4 regions of the Vibrio sp. WZ-1 genome follow, and region 1 is predicted to be linked to each of the others. Evidence: predicted binding sites of a transcription regulator. Region 1 holds the regulator's gene; each other region holds the start of a gene.
What was found. The regulator PurR, encoded in region 1, represses purine synthesis genes. The targets are predictions, from matches to a motif close to TNANGNAAACGTTTNCNTNA.
Positions count from the first base shown of each region.

Region 2: a site for PurR is predicted at 2,200-2,219, ahead of purE (5-(carboxyamino)imidazole ribonucleotide mutase). Genes of this name have one in related genera too.
Region 3: a site for PurR is predicted at 1,789-1,808, ahead of ACTS60_RS18010 (NupC/NupG family nucleoside CNT transporter). Genes of this name have one in related genera too.
Region 4: a site for PurR is predicted at 1,731-1,750, ahead of ACTS60_RS21975 (inosine/guanosine kinase). Genes of this name have one in related genera too.

Region 1 covers NZ_JBQEQR010000080.1:113,449-117,209, forward strand. The annotation lists gene torD (molecular chaperone TorD) at 3-650, shown strand; gene purR (HTH-type transcriptional repressor PurR) at 1,098-2,102, shown strand; cyclic di-GMP riboswitch class I at 2,374-2,464, shown strand; gene ACTS60_RS17155 (TfoX/Sxy family DNA transformation protein) at 2,581-3,171, shown strand; gene ACTS60_RS17160 (TVP38/TMEM64 family protein) at 3,287-3,761, shown strand, end outside.
Region 2 covers NZ_JBQEQR010000053.1:2,070-5,830, reverse strand. The annotation lists gene ACTS60_RS04070 (DNA topoisomerase family protein) at 1-441, shown strand, start outside; gene ACTS60_RS04065 (5-(carboxyamino)imidazole ribonucleotide synthase) at 506-1,639, opposite strand; gene purE (5-(carboxyamino)imidazole ribonucleotide mutase) at 1,644-2,129, opposite strand; gene ACTS60_RS04055 (L-threonylcarbamoyladenylate synthase) at 2,330-2,887, shown strand; gene hemF (oxygen-dependent coproporphyrinogen oxidase) at 2,922-3,761, shown strand, end outside.
Region 3 covers NZ_JBQEQR010000080.1:318,772-322,532, forward strand. The annotation lists gene ACTS60_RS18005 (endonuclease domain-containing protein) at 1-367, shown strand, start outside; gene ACTS60_RS18010 (NupC/NupG family nucleoside CNT transporter) at 449-1,648, opposite strand; gene ACTS60_RS18015 (LysR family transcriptional regulator) at 1,884-2,828, opposite strand; gene ACTS60_RS18020 (lytic murein transglycosylase) at 2,909-3,761, opposite strand, start outside.
Region 4 covers NZ_JBQEQR010000085.1:269,094-272,854, reverse strand. The annotation lists gene ACTS60_RS21980 (H-NS family histone-like protein) at 1-209, shown strand, start outside; gene ACTS60_RS21975 (inosine/guanosine kinase) at 351-1,655, opposite strand; gene ACTS60_RS21970 (hypothetical protein) at 1,772-2,041, opposite strand; gene mnmA (tRNA 2-thiouridine(34) synthase MnmA) at 2,230-3,354, shown strand; gene hflD (high frequency lysogenization protein HflD) at 3,365-3,761, shown strand, end outside.

The sequences.
Region 1 (3,761 bases):
AAATGCAAGAAGTGAAAGCTTTTAACGAAAAACGAGCTGAGATTTATTGGTGGTTTTCTAGCCTGTTTGCAAAAGAGCTGACAGACAAGGAACTGGAATCTTATCATAGTGTTGAAATTCGAAGCTTTTTAGCTGGTTTAGGTGAAAATGAAACACTCAAACCATCCGTTAATGCCCTTGTTGATGCGCTTAACCGCCTACAAGATCGTGAAGATGCTCAGTTAGAGCTAGCTGCGGACTTCTGTGAACTTTTTCTTAAAACAGAAAAGCACGGTGCGCTACCTTATGCCTCAATGTACATCGGTGAATCTGGTTTATTAAACGATAAACCAGCAGAAGAGATGGAAAGGCTGATGGCAGACTTTGGTGTGCAAGTTGACGAAAATCTAAAAGAGCCTGCGGATCATTTAGCAGTCGAGTTAGATTTTTTAGGCAATATGATTATCCGCTCAAATGAACTCGAGCAGGAAAAACACATGGAAGATGCATTCGAAAAGCAAAATGAGTTCATCCAGCAACACCTTTTGACATGGCTACCTCAGTTTGCCGCTAAATGTAAGCAATTCGATGAATTTGGCTTCTATGTTAGTGTCGCGCAACTATTAATTGCATTTTGTAAACTGGACAGCACCTACCTTCTTGGTGAATAATTGCCGCCTATTTTGGGGAGTCTGTCATTCAGACTCCCTATTTTATTCGTTTGTTTTTAATCTGGCGCAGAGAAATACAATCCATTTAGCCGTTAAACTGTGACCTCCGAGGCACAAAACAGCTGCTTAAAACATTGCCAGCTTGCCCGCATCAGTCTAAAATGTGAGCGCAAACGATTAAATATGATTTATATGTAAACCGCTGAAATAAAGCGGTTTTTGTGTTTTCTTAACAGGATTGCTGACCAATTCCTCACTTAGTATAAGAAAGGAATATGAGACTCAGCGATAAATGTTGCTACAAACCTTTTTATACCGATTTCGGAACAACCGCTGCCAAATATCTCAGCAATGCCCCTATTCGCAGTTGCTCGGTTTGCGCAAGACCCTAAGCGTATGGTTGTCTTCACTACGGTATTTACAGTAGCTCGATACAGGACATCATTTATGGCCACTATTAAAGACGTTGCTCGCTTAGCCGGCGTTTCTACCACTACGGTTTCGCACGTAATTAATAAAACTCGCTTTGTTGCAGAAGCAACTCAAGAAAAAGTAATGAAAGCGGTGGATGAACTTAATTACGCACCAAGTGCCGTTGCACGCAGTTTAAAGTGCAACTCAACTCGTACCATCGGTATGCTAGTAACTCAATCTACCAACCTGTTCTTCTCTGAAGTAATCGATGGTGTTGAGAGCTACTGTTACCGTCAAGGTTACACTCTTATCCTATGTAACACGGGCGGTATTTACGAGAAGCAACGTGACTACATCCGCATGCTCGCTGAAAAGCGTGTAGATGGCATTCTAGTAATGTGTTCTGATCTGACGGAAGAACTAAAAGAGATGCTTGACCGTCACTCAGACATACCTAAAGTTGTGATGGACTGGGGTCCAGAAAGCTCACAAGCAGACAAGATCATTGATAACTCAGAAGAAGGCGGTTACATCGCGACAAAATATCTGATCGACAATGGTCACACAGACATCGCGTGTTTAAGCGGTCACTTCGAAAAAGCTGCGTGCCAAGAGCGTATTGCGGGTTATCGTCGTGCAATGGCAGAAGCAAACCTTGCGGTTAACGAAGATTGGATTCTTGAAGGCAACTTTGAGTGTGATACCGCTGTGCTAGCGGCAGATAACATTACTGCAATGGAAAAACGCCCTACCGCAGTTTTCTGTTTCAATGACACGATGGCACTTGGCTTGATGAGCCGCCTTCAGCAGAACGGTATCAAGGTACCAGATGATGTTTCTGTTATCGGCTATGACAACATTGAGCTGGCAGAGTACTTCTCACCACCACTAACGACTATCCACCAACCAAAACGTCGTGTGGGTAAAAACGCTTTTGAGATCCTACTAGAGCGTATCAAAGATAAAGAACACGAAAAACGAGTGTTTGAAATGCAGCCAGAGATCGTGATTAGAAACACGGTTAGAAAGATCAACTAATCTTTAGTGCTCGTTTACTCATCATCAAAAAGCATCCATATGGATGCTTTTTATTTAACAACCCATCCATGACAACAGTTCTGTATGTAGAACTTTGCAGACTTGTTATTTCTTCGTACAGTCAACTCTCTAGCGCTGACAATTTCCTGGTAGACCACTTTGTTAATCTATGAAACTTAACTCACGAAAAAATAACTATTAACTGAACCAAGATCACATTTACAAGCGCAGAATGTGATATTAGTCCAATGTAGGAAGTATGCTTTCAGTGTCACGCACAGGGCAAACCACTCTAAAGAGTGGGACGCAAAGCTTCCGGCCTAAACTATCGCATGAGATAGCATGGTAGCGGGGTTACCGATGGCAAGTATGCATATGACGAGTTTACCCTTTAATGACATTGTGTCTGCATGCGTTTGCTAATCTCTCGGACCTGATTTTTGGTGGCGTAATTTAAATTACACCGAGATAACACATCATGGATAAACCGATACTCAAAGACTCTATGAAGCTTTTTGAGGTGCTTGGTACGATCAAGTCACGCTCAATGTTTGGCGGCTTTGGCCTTTTTGCTGATGAAACAATGTTTGCATTAGTCGTTAACAACCAGCTTCATATCAGAGCCGATAAAAAGACATCTTCAGACTTTGAAACTCAGGGACTTAAACCTTACGTATACAAGAAGCGTGGATTTCCTGTAGTCACAAAGTACTATGCCGTTTCACCAGACCTTTGGGACACACCACAACACTTAGTGGAAGTAGCCAAAAGTTCGCTCGAAACTGCAAAGCTTGAAAAAGAACAGCAAGCCAGCTCTAAACCGACTCGTTTAAAAGATCTACCGAACCTTAGGCTAGCAACAGAGAGAATGCTTAAGAAAGCAGGCATAGATTCTGTTACGCAGCTTGAAGAACAAGGGGCGTTAAACGCGTACAAGGCGATCCAAGAAACACATACAGCTTCTGTAAGCATCGAGTTACTGTGGGCCCTTGAGGGCGCCATTAATGGTACTCATTGGAGTGTTGTACCTCAATCTCGTCGAGAAGAGCTAATTAACCACCTCTCATAACACAAGTTTGAGCTCCAGGAATTCATAAACCGCAGTTTTACACTGCGGTTTTTTTGAAATTTTTTCTCACTCCATTCTGTCTTATTATCTAAGAAGCAGAAATGGAGTGATAGATATGAATAAGAAACTGATTTTAGGACTGATCCTACTCGCGACGATTGTCTTTTTAGGTGTGAGTTTTGGTCAATATCTAACCCTAGAAAACGCCAAGGCACAGCAAGAGGCGTTGAACACTTTTATTAGCCAAAATTTCGTACTTGCTGCAGCAACTTATTTCTTTGCGTATATAGCTATCACCGCTTTCTCCATTCCCGGAGCTGCCGTAGTAACGCTTCTGGGTGCTGCTCTATTTGGTTTCTGGACCAGTCTCTTATTGGTTTCTTTTGCCAGCACCATTGGCGCAACAGTTGCCTTCTTAAGTAGCCGTTACTTATTGAGAGAATGGGTACAAAGTAAGTTTGGAAACAAACTGAATGCCATTAACCAAGGCGTTGAAAAAGATGGGGCCTTTTACCTGTTTTCTCTACGCTTAATTCCCGTCTTTCCATTTTTTCTTATCAACTTGCTGATGGGATTGACACCTATGACGA
Region 2 (3,761 bases), on a different contig from region 1:
CAGTATCCAAGTTGCGATTACATTAAGCCATTACACAGCAATGACGGCCACATCGTCAAAGAGTTAGGTGTGCCTTGTCCAGAGTGTGGTAATGAGTTGGTTCTCCGCCAGGGGCGCTACGGTATGTTCGTCGGTTGCAGCCATTACCCAGAATGTCATCATATTGAGTCGATTAACCAACCTGAGCCTGAGCAACAAGCAAAAGAGTTACATGCTTGCCCTGAATGCGGCAAAGGACATTTGGTTGAGCGTAAGACCCGATTTGGTAAAACATTTTATGCGTGTGATAACTATCCGAAGTGCAAGTTTGCAGTGAACTTGCCGCCTGTAAGAGGCCGCTGCGAGGAATGTGGATTTACCTTGTTGGTAGAAAAGAAACTTGCCAGCGGGGTTAAACTGCAATGCGCGAGTCGTAAGTGCCAGCATACTCAATCACAATAACCTTCAGTACGAATTAAAAAGGGTCGCATCATGCGACCCTTTTGCTATTTATTCCGATGCTATTCTATGCTTGCCACTGCTTGGCAAATTCATGCACAGCAGGGAAAGCCTGTTCATCCAAAACATCTGTTAATGCACAGAGTTTGCGATTAAGTTCGCCAGTGTAGTCACCACATACGTTGATGTGACCCATCTTGCGACCGACACGTTTTTCTTTGCCGTACCAATGAATGTGGCAACCATCCATCGCTAGCAATGCTTCTGGTAGTGTGTCTTCACCAAGAATATTAATCATCGAGGTTTCACGAACCAACTTCGTGCTACCCAAAGGCATGCCACACACGGCGCGGAGATGGTTCTCAAACTGACAAGTTTCTGCACCCTGTTGAGTCCAGTGACCAGAGTTGTGTACGCGTGGTGCGATTTCATTAACCAGTAAAGTACCGTCAACGTCGAAGAACTCCAGCGCTAGCACACCAACGTAGTTCAAGCTGTTGGCAACGGCCGTGAACATCTGTTTTGCTTGCTCTTGCAACTCTGGCGCATCTATCGCAGTAGAAAGACTCAATACACCATTGGTGTGAACGTTCTCTGCCAGAGGGTACACTTCAACACTGCCCTCTTTACTACGTGCACCAACCAGTGAAACTTCGCGGTTAAAGGGGACAAATTCCTCAGCAACAATCGCTTGAGTTGGTGTTGCCGCAATGCACTCTGCCATCTCTGTCCAAATGTCTTTGACTTGAGAAGTTTCTTTTAAACGCCACTGGCCTTTGCCATCGTAACCACCCAAGGCACTTTTCAGAACCATTGGCATACCAACGTGTTCAATGGCGCGGTCAAAGTCTTCACGAGTTTCGATGACGTAGTATTTCGCGTTACGTACGCCAGCATCATCAAGCAATGCTTTTTCAATGCGGCGATCACCGCCTGCTTTGATGGCTTGCGTACTTGGTAGGAACTTGCCGCTCGTTTCGCATACATCAAGCACGTCATGAGGGATGTGCTCAAACTCAGCAGTAATAACGTCGACTTGTTCAATCGCATTCTCTAAGCCGTTGCCGATCACGTGCTGAGTCAGTGGATGCACGATATTACCGCTACTCACATCGTAAGCTGAAATTTGAATATTCAGTGGCGCACCAGCCAGAGACATCATACGGGCCAGCTGACCCGCACCAAGAACCAGTACATGCATCTGATTAATCCTCAGCAGGGTTTGGGTTCGCCAATACGGTTTCCGTTTGTTCGTTACGGAACGCTTCGACTTTTGCCATGATCGTTTCATCATGTGTACCAAGGATTTGAGCAGCCAGAATGCCTGCGTTTGCTGCGCCTGCTTCACCAATAGCCAATGTGCCTACCGCAATACCCTTTGGCATTTGTACTATAGAAAGCAGTGAGTCCATGCCTTTTAGTGCACGAGATTGAACAGGGACGCCAAGTACCGGAACGCTAGTAAATGCTGCTGCCATGCCTGGTAGGTGAGCTGCACCGCCCGCACCTGCGATGATGACTTTAATGCCGCGTTCTTTGGCGCTGGTTGCGTAATCAGCCAATAGTTGAGGAGTACGGTGAGCTGACACCACCTTTGTTTCGTAAGACACGCCAAATTGATCCAGCATGTCCGCTGCTAGTTTCATGGTTGGCCAATCTGATTTAGAACCCATGATGATACCGACTTTCATCTCAAACTCCTTCAAGCTGCAAAATTAGGTGAGCTGATAAATTTGTGCGCATTATACGGGGATTTTTATCTCAAGCAAACGTTTGCGTGTGTTTGTAAATGCTATTGATACATTTTATAAACAAATTGCTTTAGTCTCTGAGAATGAATATTTGTACACTTAGTACAAACACAACAAACAATACTATCAGGAAGTCATCAGTGGATAACTTTGAACAGGTGCTAGAGGCACTACAAACAGGCGAGGTGATTGCCTATCCAACAGAAGGGGTATTTGGTGTTGGCTGTGACCCAGATAACCCAGAAGCGATTCAAAAGCTGCTAGAGCTAAAACAGCGTCCAGTAGAGAAAGGTTTAATCCTAATTGCTGCGAGTTATGAGCAGCTTCTGCCTTACATTGATGAATCTCAGCTTACTCAAGAGCAGTTAGATAAAGTCCATGCAACTTGGCCAGGTCCATACACGTGGATCATGCCAGCAAGTGACAAAGTTTCTCACTGGGTATCGGGGCAATTTGATTCAATCGCAGTGCGTGTGACGAATCATCCTTTAGTACAAAAGATATGTAATGCGTTCGGAAAGCCGCTAACCTCTACCAGCGCGAATCTTACTGGTCTGCCTCCTTGTATGACGACGGAAGAAGTCGAAGAACAGTTAGGCGATAGACTTGTGGCGATCTTACGTGGTGAAACCAGCGGTCGTGACAAGCCTAGTGAAATTCGTGATGCTAAAACCTCGCAAATATTAAGACAGGGCTAACCCTGCTAGTCAGCAATCAATAGGTATTACACGTATGTCAGCAATCGATAAGCACGCCGTAAAGCAGTTCTTGATGTCCCTTCAGGATTCCATTTGCCAGCAGTTAGAACAAGAAGATGGAAAGGCCGTCTTTGTCGAAGATGCATGGCAACGTGAAAAAGGAGGGCGTCTTGGTGGCGGTGGCCGTACTCGCGTATTGCGTGATGGCCATATCTTCGAGCAGGGGGGAGTGAACTTCTCTCATGTAGAAGGTAATGAAATGCCAGCGTCTGCGACGGCGCATCGTCCAGAGTTAGCTGGTCGTCGTTTTGAAGCGATGGGTGTTTCCTTGGTTATTCACCCTAAAAACCCTTATGTACCTACTTCACATGCCAATGTCCGCTTCTTTATTGCAGAGAAAGACGGTGAAGACCCAATCTGGTGGTTTGGTGGTGGTTTTGACCTAACGCCTTTCTACCCATTTGAAGAAGACTGCCAATCATGGCACGACACAGCAAAACAGCTTTGTGCGCCATTTGGTGACGAAGTTTACCCAGAGCACAAAGCGTGGTGTGATAAATACTTCTTCCTTCCACATCGACATGAAACTCGTGGTGTTGGTGGTCTGTTCTTTGATGACTTAAATCATTGGGAGTTTGACAAGTGTTTTGACTATATCAAAGCGGTTGGCAAAGGTTATTGCCAAGCTTACTTACCAATCGTATCTCGTCGTAAAGATATTGAATACGGTGAGCGCGAGCGTGAGTTCCAACTGTACCGTCGTGGTCGCTATGTTGAGTTCAACCTAGTATATGACCGCGGCACGCTATTTGGCTTGCAAAGTGGTGGACGGACAGAGTCTATTCTTATGTCGATGCCGCCTCTTGTGCGTTGG
Region 3 (3,761 bases), 210 kb from region 1:
AGTACTTTGGCAAAGAATCAGGCATAAACAGCTTGGCATGAAATTTCGTAGGCAACATGGCATTGGTCGCTATATTGTTGACTTCTATTGTGCGGAATTGAACTTGGTTATTGAGATTGATGGTGATAGTCATTTCTCTACTGAGGGGAAAGAAAAAGACTCAATGAGGGATGCATTCATGGAAGCATTGGGGATTGAGGTTCTGCGATTCACCAACGAAGAAGTGATGAAGCAAACCGAGTCTGTTTTAGAAAAGATTATTCTGTTTAGTTCAGAGCAGCAACCCCCTCTAACTCCCCCCTTAGAAAGGGGGAGGACCGGAAAGAGCTCGATTCAACTAATGCAATCGTCACAGAAATTATATTAACTGTCGATTGACGCTTCATAATAAGCGCACTCGGGTCTAGTTCCCTCCCCTTTCGAAGGGGAGGGTTAGGGAGGGGTTCTGTTACAAACTCAAAATCACGCCAGCGATTGATGCACTCATCAGGTTAGCCATCACACCAGCAATAATTGCTCTGAAACCATGTTTAGATACGAAAGCGCGCTTCTCCGGAACAAGTGAGCCTAGGCCACCAATTAGCATTGCCATGCTTGAGATGTTCGCAAAGCCACACAGAGCAAAAGTAACAATCGCTTGTGAATGGGCACTCAGTTGAGACTTCACGTCAGCCAATTGAATGAAAGCGACAAACTCGTTCACTACGATTTTGTTACCGATTAATGAGCCTGCAGTGATCGCCTCATTCCAAGGAATACCAAGCAACCAAGCAACAGGAGCAAACACGTAACCAAGGACTAGTTCAAAACTCAGTTGAACACCGAACCAATCACCAACCCAGCCTAGCACACCGTTAAGCAGTGCAATCACACTGATGAATGCCAGCAAAGTCCCACCAACAGAGATAGCAATGCTGACACCTGCCATGGCACCATCTGCCAAAGCTTCTACCACATTGGTTGCACGCGGAATCTCTACTTGGCTGATATCGATATCTGGTGCTTTTACCTCATCTTCTGGCATCAGCATTTTCGCCATCAAAAGACCAGCAGGAGCAGACATAAATGCCGCAGCTATCAAGTAGTTTAAATCCACCCCTAAAGAAGCGTAACCAACCAAGGTACCACCAGCCACAGAAGCCAAACCACCCGTCATTACCGCGAAGAACTGTGAATCCGTCATGTGCTTAAGGTATGGCTTCACCATTAACGGAGCTTCAATCGTGCCAACAAAAATGTTCGCGGTTGCAGAAAGCGATTCTGCGCGGCCAATACCCAATAACTTTTGGATACCGCCACCAATGAAGTTGATGACTCTCGGCATTACCCCTAGGTGATACAAACCAGAGATTAATGAAGAGAAGAAGACAATGATGCCAAGAACATTAATCGCGAATGTGAACCCGCCCGTTGCAAGATTGCCAAAAAGAAATGCGATACCTTCTTGGCCGTAGTTGATCAGTTTAGAGACGACTCCACTTACTGAACTTAACGCTTCTCTGCCTGCTGGTACATACAGCACCAACAATGCAAACAGCACTTGAAGAGCAAACGCTAAAGATACCGTTCTGAGCTTGATATTTTTTCTGTTTGTAGAAAGCAGCCATGCTACGAATAGAATGGCTACGATACCAATAATTGAGTTCATAAAGTGGTTCCGACAAAAGGGGGACAGGAAAGGCGTCGGATTCTATAGCGAGAAGAAAAAGCTGCAAGTTGGGTATGTTAACAGTGTGAAAAGTCAGGCTGGTTACTATTTGACCTTAAATGTAACCAATTGAAATATTTAAACTTAAACGTTTGCCTATTTATATTATTTCCATTTGGAAAAGATGTTTCTGAAACCAGAAAAATTTTGTGACTTAAATCACCTTCTGTAACCACTACTTTGGTAAAGAGATGTATGGTGCTAATTTCTGGTCCCAGTGACAAGGTGTGCCAATCCTTTGCTTAATAAAATCGATCACTGCAGAGATCTTTCTCGGCATGTGTTGGCGGCTTGGGTAGACCGCATAAAACGGCATCGATTGACTTGCTTTCCAGTCTGGTAACAACTGAATCAACTTACCGGTTCGGAACTCATCACCAAGCAGGTAAGTTGCTAAGTAAGCAATCCCCCACCCCGATATCGCAGCATCACGAACCGCTTCTGCTAAATCAACCGAATAGTTGCCCGAAACTTTGACATTAAGCTCTTGCTCGCCTTTAGTGAAAGCCCAACTGGTGTAGTCACGCTCCCAACTTCTATATATCAAACAATTGTGTTGAGAGAGTTCATTAGGTTCCGTGGGTGTGGTGTGCTTTAACAAATATTCTGGTGAGGCCGCTACAATAAACTGGCAATCTGTTAATCGCTGTGCAATGTAGCCTTCTGGTAGACGCTCATTGTTGGTGATCCAAAGGTCTAATCCCTCATCTAACATATCCACTTTGTAATCAAATAGGTGAACTTCTACTTGTAACTGTGGGTACTGTTCACGCAACTCTTGAATCGCTGGAATAATGTGTAAGGTGCCAAATGACTGCGATAGTCCTAATCGAACGAGGCCTGCCACTTCATCTCTTTGGCTTTCCATTTCTCGGGTCGCATTGCCAACCGCTTGTACGACTTGCTCACAATGGTGATAGAAAGTTCGACCAGCCTCCGTTGGGGTGAAACTACGAGTGGTACGTTGCACAAGCTTAATGCCTAACGAAGCCTCTAATTGACTGAGCTGCTTACTGACGTGAGACACGGACACACCTAAGCTCTTAGCCGCAGCGGTAAAGTTCTTATGTTTGATCAACGCAGAGAAGATCACCATTTGTGCAGCACGTTCAGATAACACGAAAACCTCGATAAAATTTGAGAAAACAAAGGGCTCCGAAGAGCCCCTTTCATATTGACTGATTAATTAGAATTAAGCACTTAGAAAGTAATGCGGTCAGCTAAGTGACTTACCGCCAGCGCAAAGTAGTAAGAGCGGTTCCACTTCATCAATACGTTGTAGTTGTTGTACACCAAGTAAGTACGGCCGTTTTCATCATCTGGCATGATTAGCCAAGCTTTGATGTCTTCGTCCAACTTAGGCAATGGGCTGCCATCGTATTTGGTGATACCAAGCTTGCTCCACTCTTGCAGGTATTTGCCTTTTTCGGCACCACGACCTTCAAGGTTATGATCAATACCATGCGGCACTTTTACTTGACGACCCCACGTGTATTTGTCGTCCCAACCAGACTCACCTAAGTAGTTAGCGGTTGAAGCAAATACGTCTGCTTCTGATTGCCAGATGTCTTTCTTACCGTCGCCATTGCCATCCGCGGCAAAACGCAAAAATGAGCTAGGCATAAACTGACACTGTCCCATCGCACCAGCCCAAGATCCTTTGAAGTTCTCTAGCTCAATATGGCCTTGATCAAGAATTTGTAGCGCGGCCATGGTCTCTTTGCGGAAGAACTCTTCACGTCGGCCTTCAAACGCCATGGTCGACAAAGCATCGATAACACGGAAGTTACCTGTGAACTTACCGAAATTACTCTCCACGCCCCAAAGCGCAACAATAAAGCGTGGTTGAACACCAAATTCATCACCAATGCGTTTTAGCTCTGCGTAATGCTCTTTGTATAACTGCTTCGCTTGTTTAACCTTCCATTCAGGAACAGCTCGAGGAATGTACTCGTCCAACGTCAGCTTTTTCTCTGGCTGGTTTCGATCCGCTTTTACCGCTCGAGGCTTGTATTCAACATCGGCAAACGCAGCGCTGATGACTTGCTCAGAG
Region 4 (3,761 bases), on a different contig from region 1:
AAGATGGTATCGACGTTAATGCACTAATTAGCGCGCTATCAGGCGAAACAAAAACAAAAACTAAATCTAAGCGCGCTCCTCGCCCAGCTAAATACAAATATGTAGATACAACTGGCGAAGAGAAAACTTGGACAGGCCAAGGTCGTACACCTTCTGCAATTCAAGAGCAATTAGACGCTGGTAAATCACTAGATGATTTCCTAATCTAATCTAGACATTAAGTCATACTTAAAAGGCTCCATTCAGGAGCCTTTTTTTTATCTCGTATACATCAGATCTCTTCGATAGGCTCAAATAAAAAAGACGCATAAAAACATGCGCCTTTATAAATTCACCGTGAAATGCCTGGGTTAACGCTCCCAGTAAGCCTCTTCAAGACTGTCTTCTCGCTCAGGTAGTCCGCGAGATAAACGAGGAGAATGCTGTACTAGCACTTCATAGCTTGCTCGGTTAGCGTATTTACACACTTGAGAAAACGAAGAATATGTTAAAAACTGATGAGCATGCTTGCTTGAGTTTGGCACATTCTCTTTGTGGTACTTATTTGCCGCCATATCATGAAGCACAGCAGACAATGCAGCATCACCAGCACCATTGGTGTTTTTAATTTTCTCAGGACCGCCCATATAAGGGGAAATATGAGAATAAACTTTAATTGGGTTTACACTCGCATCCTTTTTCGCTGGGCGACTAAATTCGTAACGGTTAAATTCAGCAATAGAACCCGGAAGTAATGGCAAAGAAGTTTCTCGCTTAGCGTCATCTTCTGTATAACCCGCCATAAATAACCCAACTGGACCTGCTGTACATAATACTAGATCTGCCCAATCCAACGTTTTATCAGACGCTGCCAATGGATCAGATTCACCAGTTAGAGCTTCTGCTTCATCTTCATTCATTGCTACAACAGATACGTTATCGCGAATAAACTCTTGCCAGAATGTTGGGTCATCTTGAATTACGAACTTAGTACCTAGTGTTAATACCACTGGTACATCATGTTTCTTCGCGTATTCAATAGCACGCATGGTTGCTTCAGGCATTGGATCACCTTCTTTGCAACGAACTAGATACGCAGTAAGAACAAGCGCTGAGGCACTCTTGAAGATCTTCTCTGGAATATTATCTGGATGAAGTTGGTTCATCTGACCTTCGCTAATTGCGAAAGTACGCTCACCGTCTTCAGTAATAAGAGCAAAACAACGGCCAATTGCACCTTCTACCCCTTGTAGGTAGTTTAAGTCCATGCGGCTAGATGTATTACATAGGTAGCGGTAACCATAGCTACCAATTTTAATATCCTGACTCATCACGCCTAAAAGTGTAGAACGGTCATCCGCTAACACAGAATAGTTGTGTAGTGTGTTGCCGATCGTGCCACCTGCATACTCATTAGTAATCAGGTTCTCTTCTTTTAGTTGCTGGTAAAGCGCTTCTGCAGTTGCATCATCAATTACCAGTGAGTGTCCCTTACTCAAACCATATTTTTCGATTACATCCGTGGTAACTTTAGCTTCGATATCTACCAACGTCTGATCAATACCGATAATGTGAGTACGCGTCATTTTCTTGCTTTCTTGTGCTTGACTGACCAAAGGGTCGCGAGCATGAACCGGAAAATAATGCTTCGATTTGCGTTGTCCAGGAAATTTCATATTGTTTGTCTGAATAAGGGATGAAAAGGAGAACGGATTCTATACCGCTGTTATAAAAGCAGCAATAAAAGCAATTATAGCAAACGTTTGCAGTCTATTTTTTTCTTTCAGGCTACTTATTCACCTTCCATAAAGCTTAGATCCGGTAATTGATCCAGATGCTCACTATAACGCTTTAAGTTGAACTCCCCTTCATTTTTCATCACGTCAAAAATCTCAATCGACATTGCGCACGCCATCATTGCAATCGCGTCTTCACGTGGTGTGCCTGTCATCATTAAGCGCATAAGCGTTTCTTTTACTTTAAGTGGGTTACCATCTTCGAGTTGATTTTCAACAATCTCAATCAACTCAGGTTCTTGCATAAATTGGTTTTCTTCGGTCATTTGATTTTTCCTCTTGGATTTTTGCCAACTATGCCATATATAACTTCTCTATACTTATGAAATTACCGACTTGCGATTTTGTTGGAGAAAAGTGCAGCAAATCGAAGTGTGATTTCGATCTCGGATCTGTCACCGGCCTGTGGATTCTGGTAGAATCTGCGTCCCGTTTATTTAAGTGGTGTTTAGTAATGTCTGATAACAGCCAAAAGAAAGTCATCGTCGGTATGTCCGGCGGCGTTGATTCATCTGTTTCTGCGTATCTTCTCAAGCAACAAGGCTATCAAGTAGAAGGCCTGTTCATGAAGAACTGGGAAGAAGATGACAACGAAGAATATTGTACAGCAGCAGAAGATCTTGCTGATGCTCAGGCAGTATGTGACAAGCTAGGCATTCACCTACACACCATCAACTTTGCTGCTGAGTACTGGGATAATGTATTTGAGTACTTCCTTGCTGAATACAAAGCAGGCCGTACACCAAACCCAGACATTCTTTGTAACAAAGAAATCAAGTTCAAAGCATTCCTAGAATTCGCTGATGAAGTACTTGATGCTGACTACATTGCAATGGGTCACTACGTGCGTCGATCTTTTCCAGAAAACGGTGAAAAGCCACAGATGCTACGCGGCCTAGATGGCAATAAAGACCAAAGCTACTTCTTATACACGTTAAGCCACGAGCAAGTTGCGCGTAGCCTATTCCCTGTAGGTGATCTAGAGAAACCTGAAGTGCGCCGCATCGCGGAAGAGCAAGATCTGATCACAGCTAAGAAGAAAGACTCAACCGGTATCTGTTTCATCGGTGAACGCAAGTTCACAGAGTTCCTTGGTAAATATCTTCCGGCTCAACCAGGTGATATTGAAACACCTGAAGGCGAAGTGATTGGTCAGCACCAAGGCCTTATGTACCACACACTAGGTCAGCGTAAAGGTCTACACATCGGTGGCCGTAAAGGCGGCGGTGGTAACGAAGACCCATGGTTCGTTGGCGAGAAAGATCTTAAACGTAACGTTTTGATAGCGGTACAAGGTAAAGACCACCCAATGCTGAAATCAGAAGGTCTACTTGCATCACAACTTCACTGGGTAGATCGTGAGCCAATTCGCGATGTTATGAAGTGCACAGTGAAAACTCGTTACCGTCAGGAAGATATTCCTTGTACAATCATCCCTATCGATGATGAAAACATTAAAGTGATCTTTGACGAGCCACAAATTGCTGTAACCCCAGGTCAATCAGCTGTGTTCTACAAAGATGACGTATGCCTAGGTGGCGGCATCATCGAGCAACGCATTAAATATTCTCAAGCTTAGGAGTCGTTACGTGGCGAATACACTTTATGACCGTACTATCGCTTTTGCAGGTATCTGCCAAGCTGTTGCTTTGGTTCAACAGGTAGCGAGAGACGGGCATTGTGATCAAGATGCCTTTGAAACGTCAATTAACGCCATTTTGAATACGAGCCCAGCCAACACCATTGGTGTTTTCGGTCGTGAAGCTGATCTTAAGCTGGGTCTTGAATGCTTGGTGAAAGGGATTGATAGCACTCCATCCGGAAGTGAAGTCACTCGCTACATCATCAGCCTAATGGCATTAGAGCGCAAGCTATCGAGCCGCAATGATGCAATGTCACAACTTGGTGACCGCATCCAAATGGCTCAGCGTCAAACGGAACATTTTGAATTGCTAGATGATCAAATGATCAGCAACCTAGCAAGCA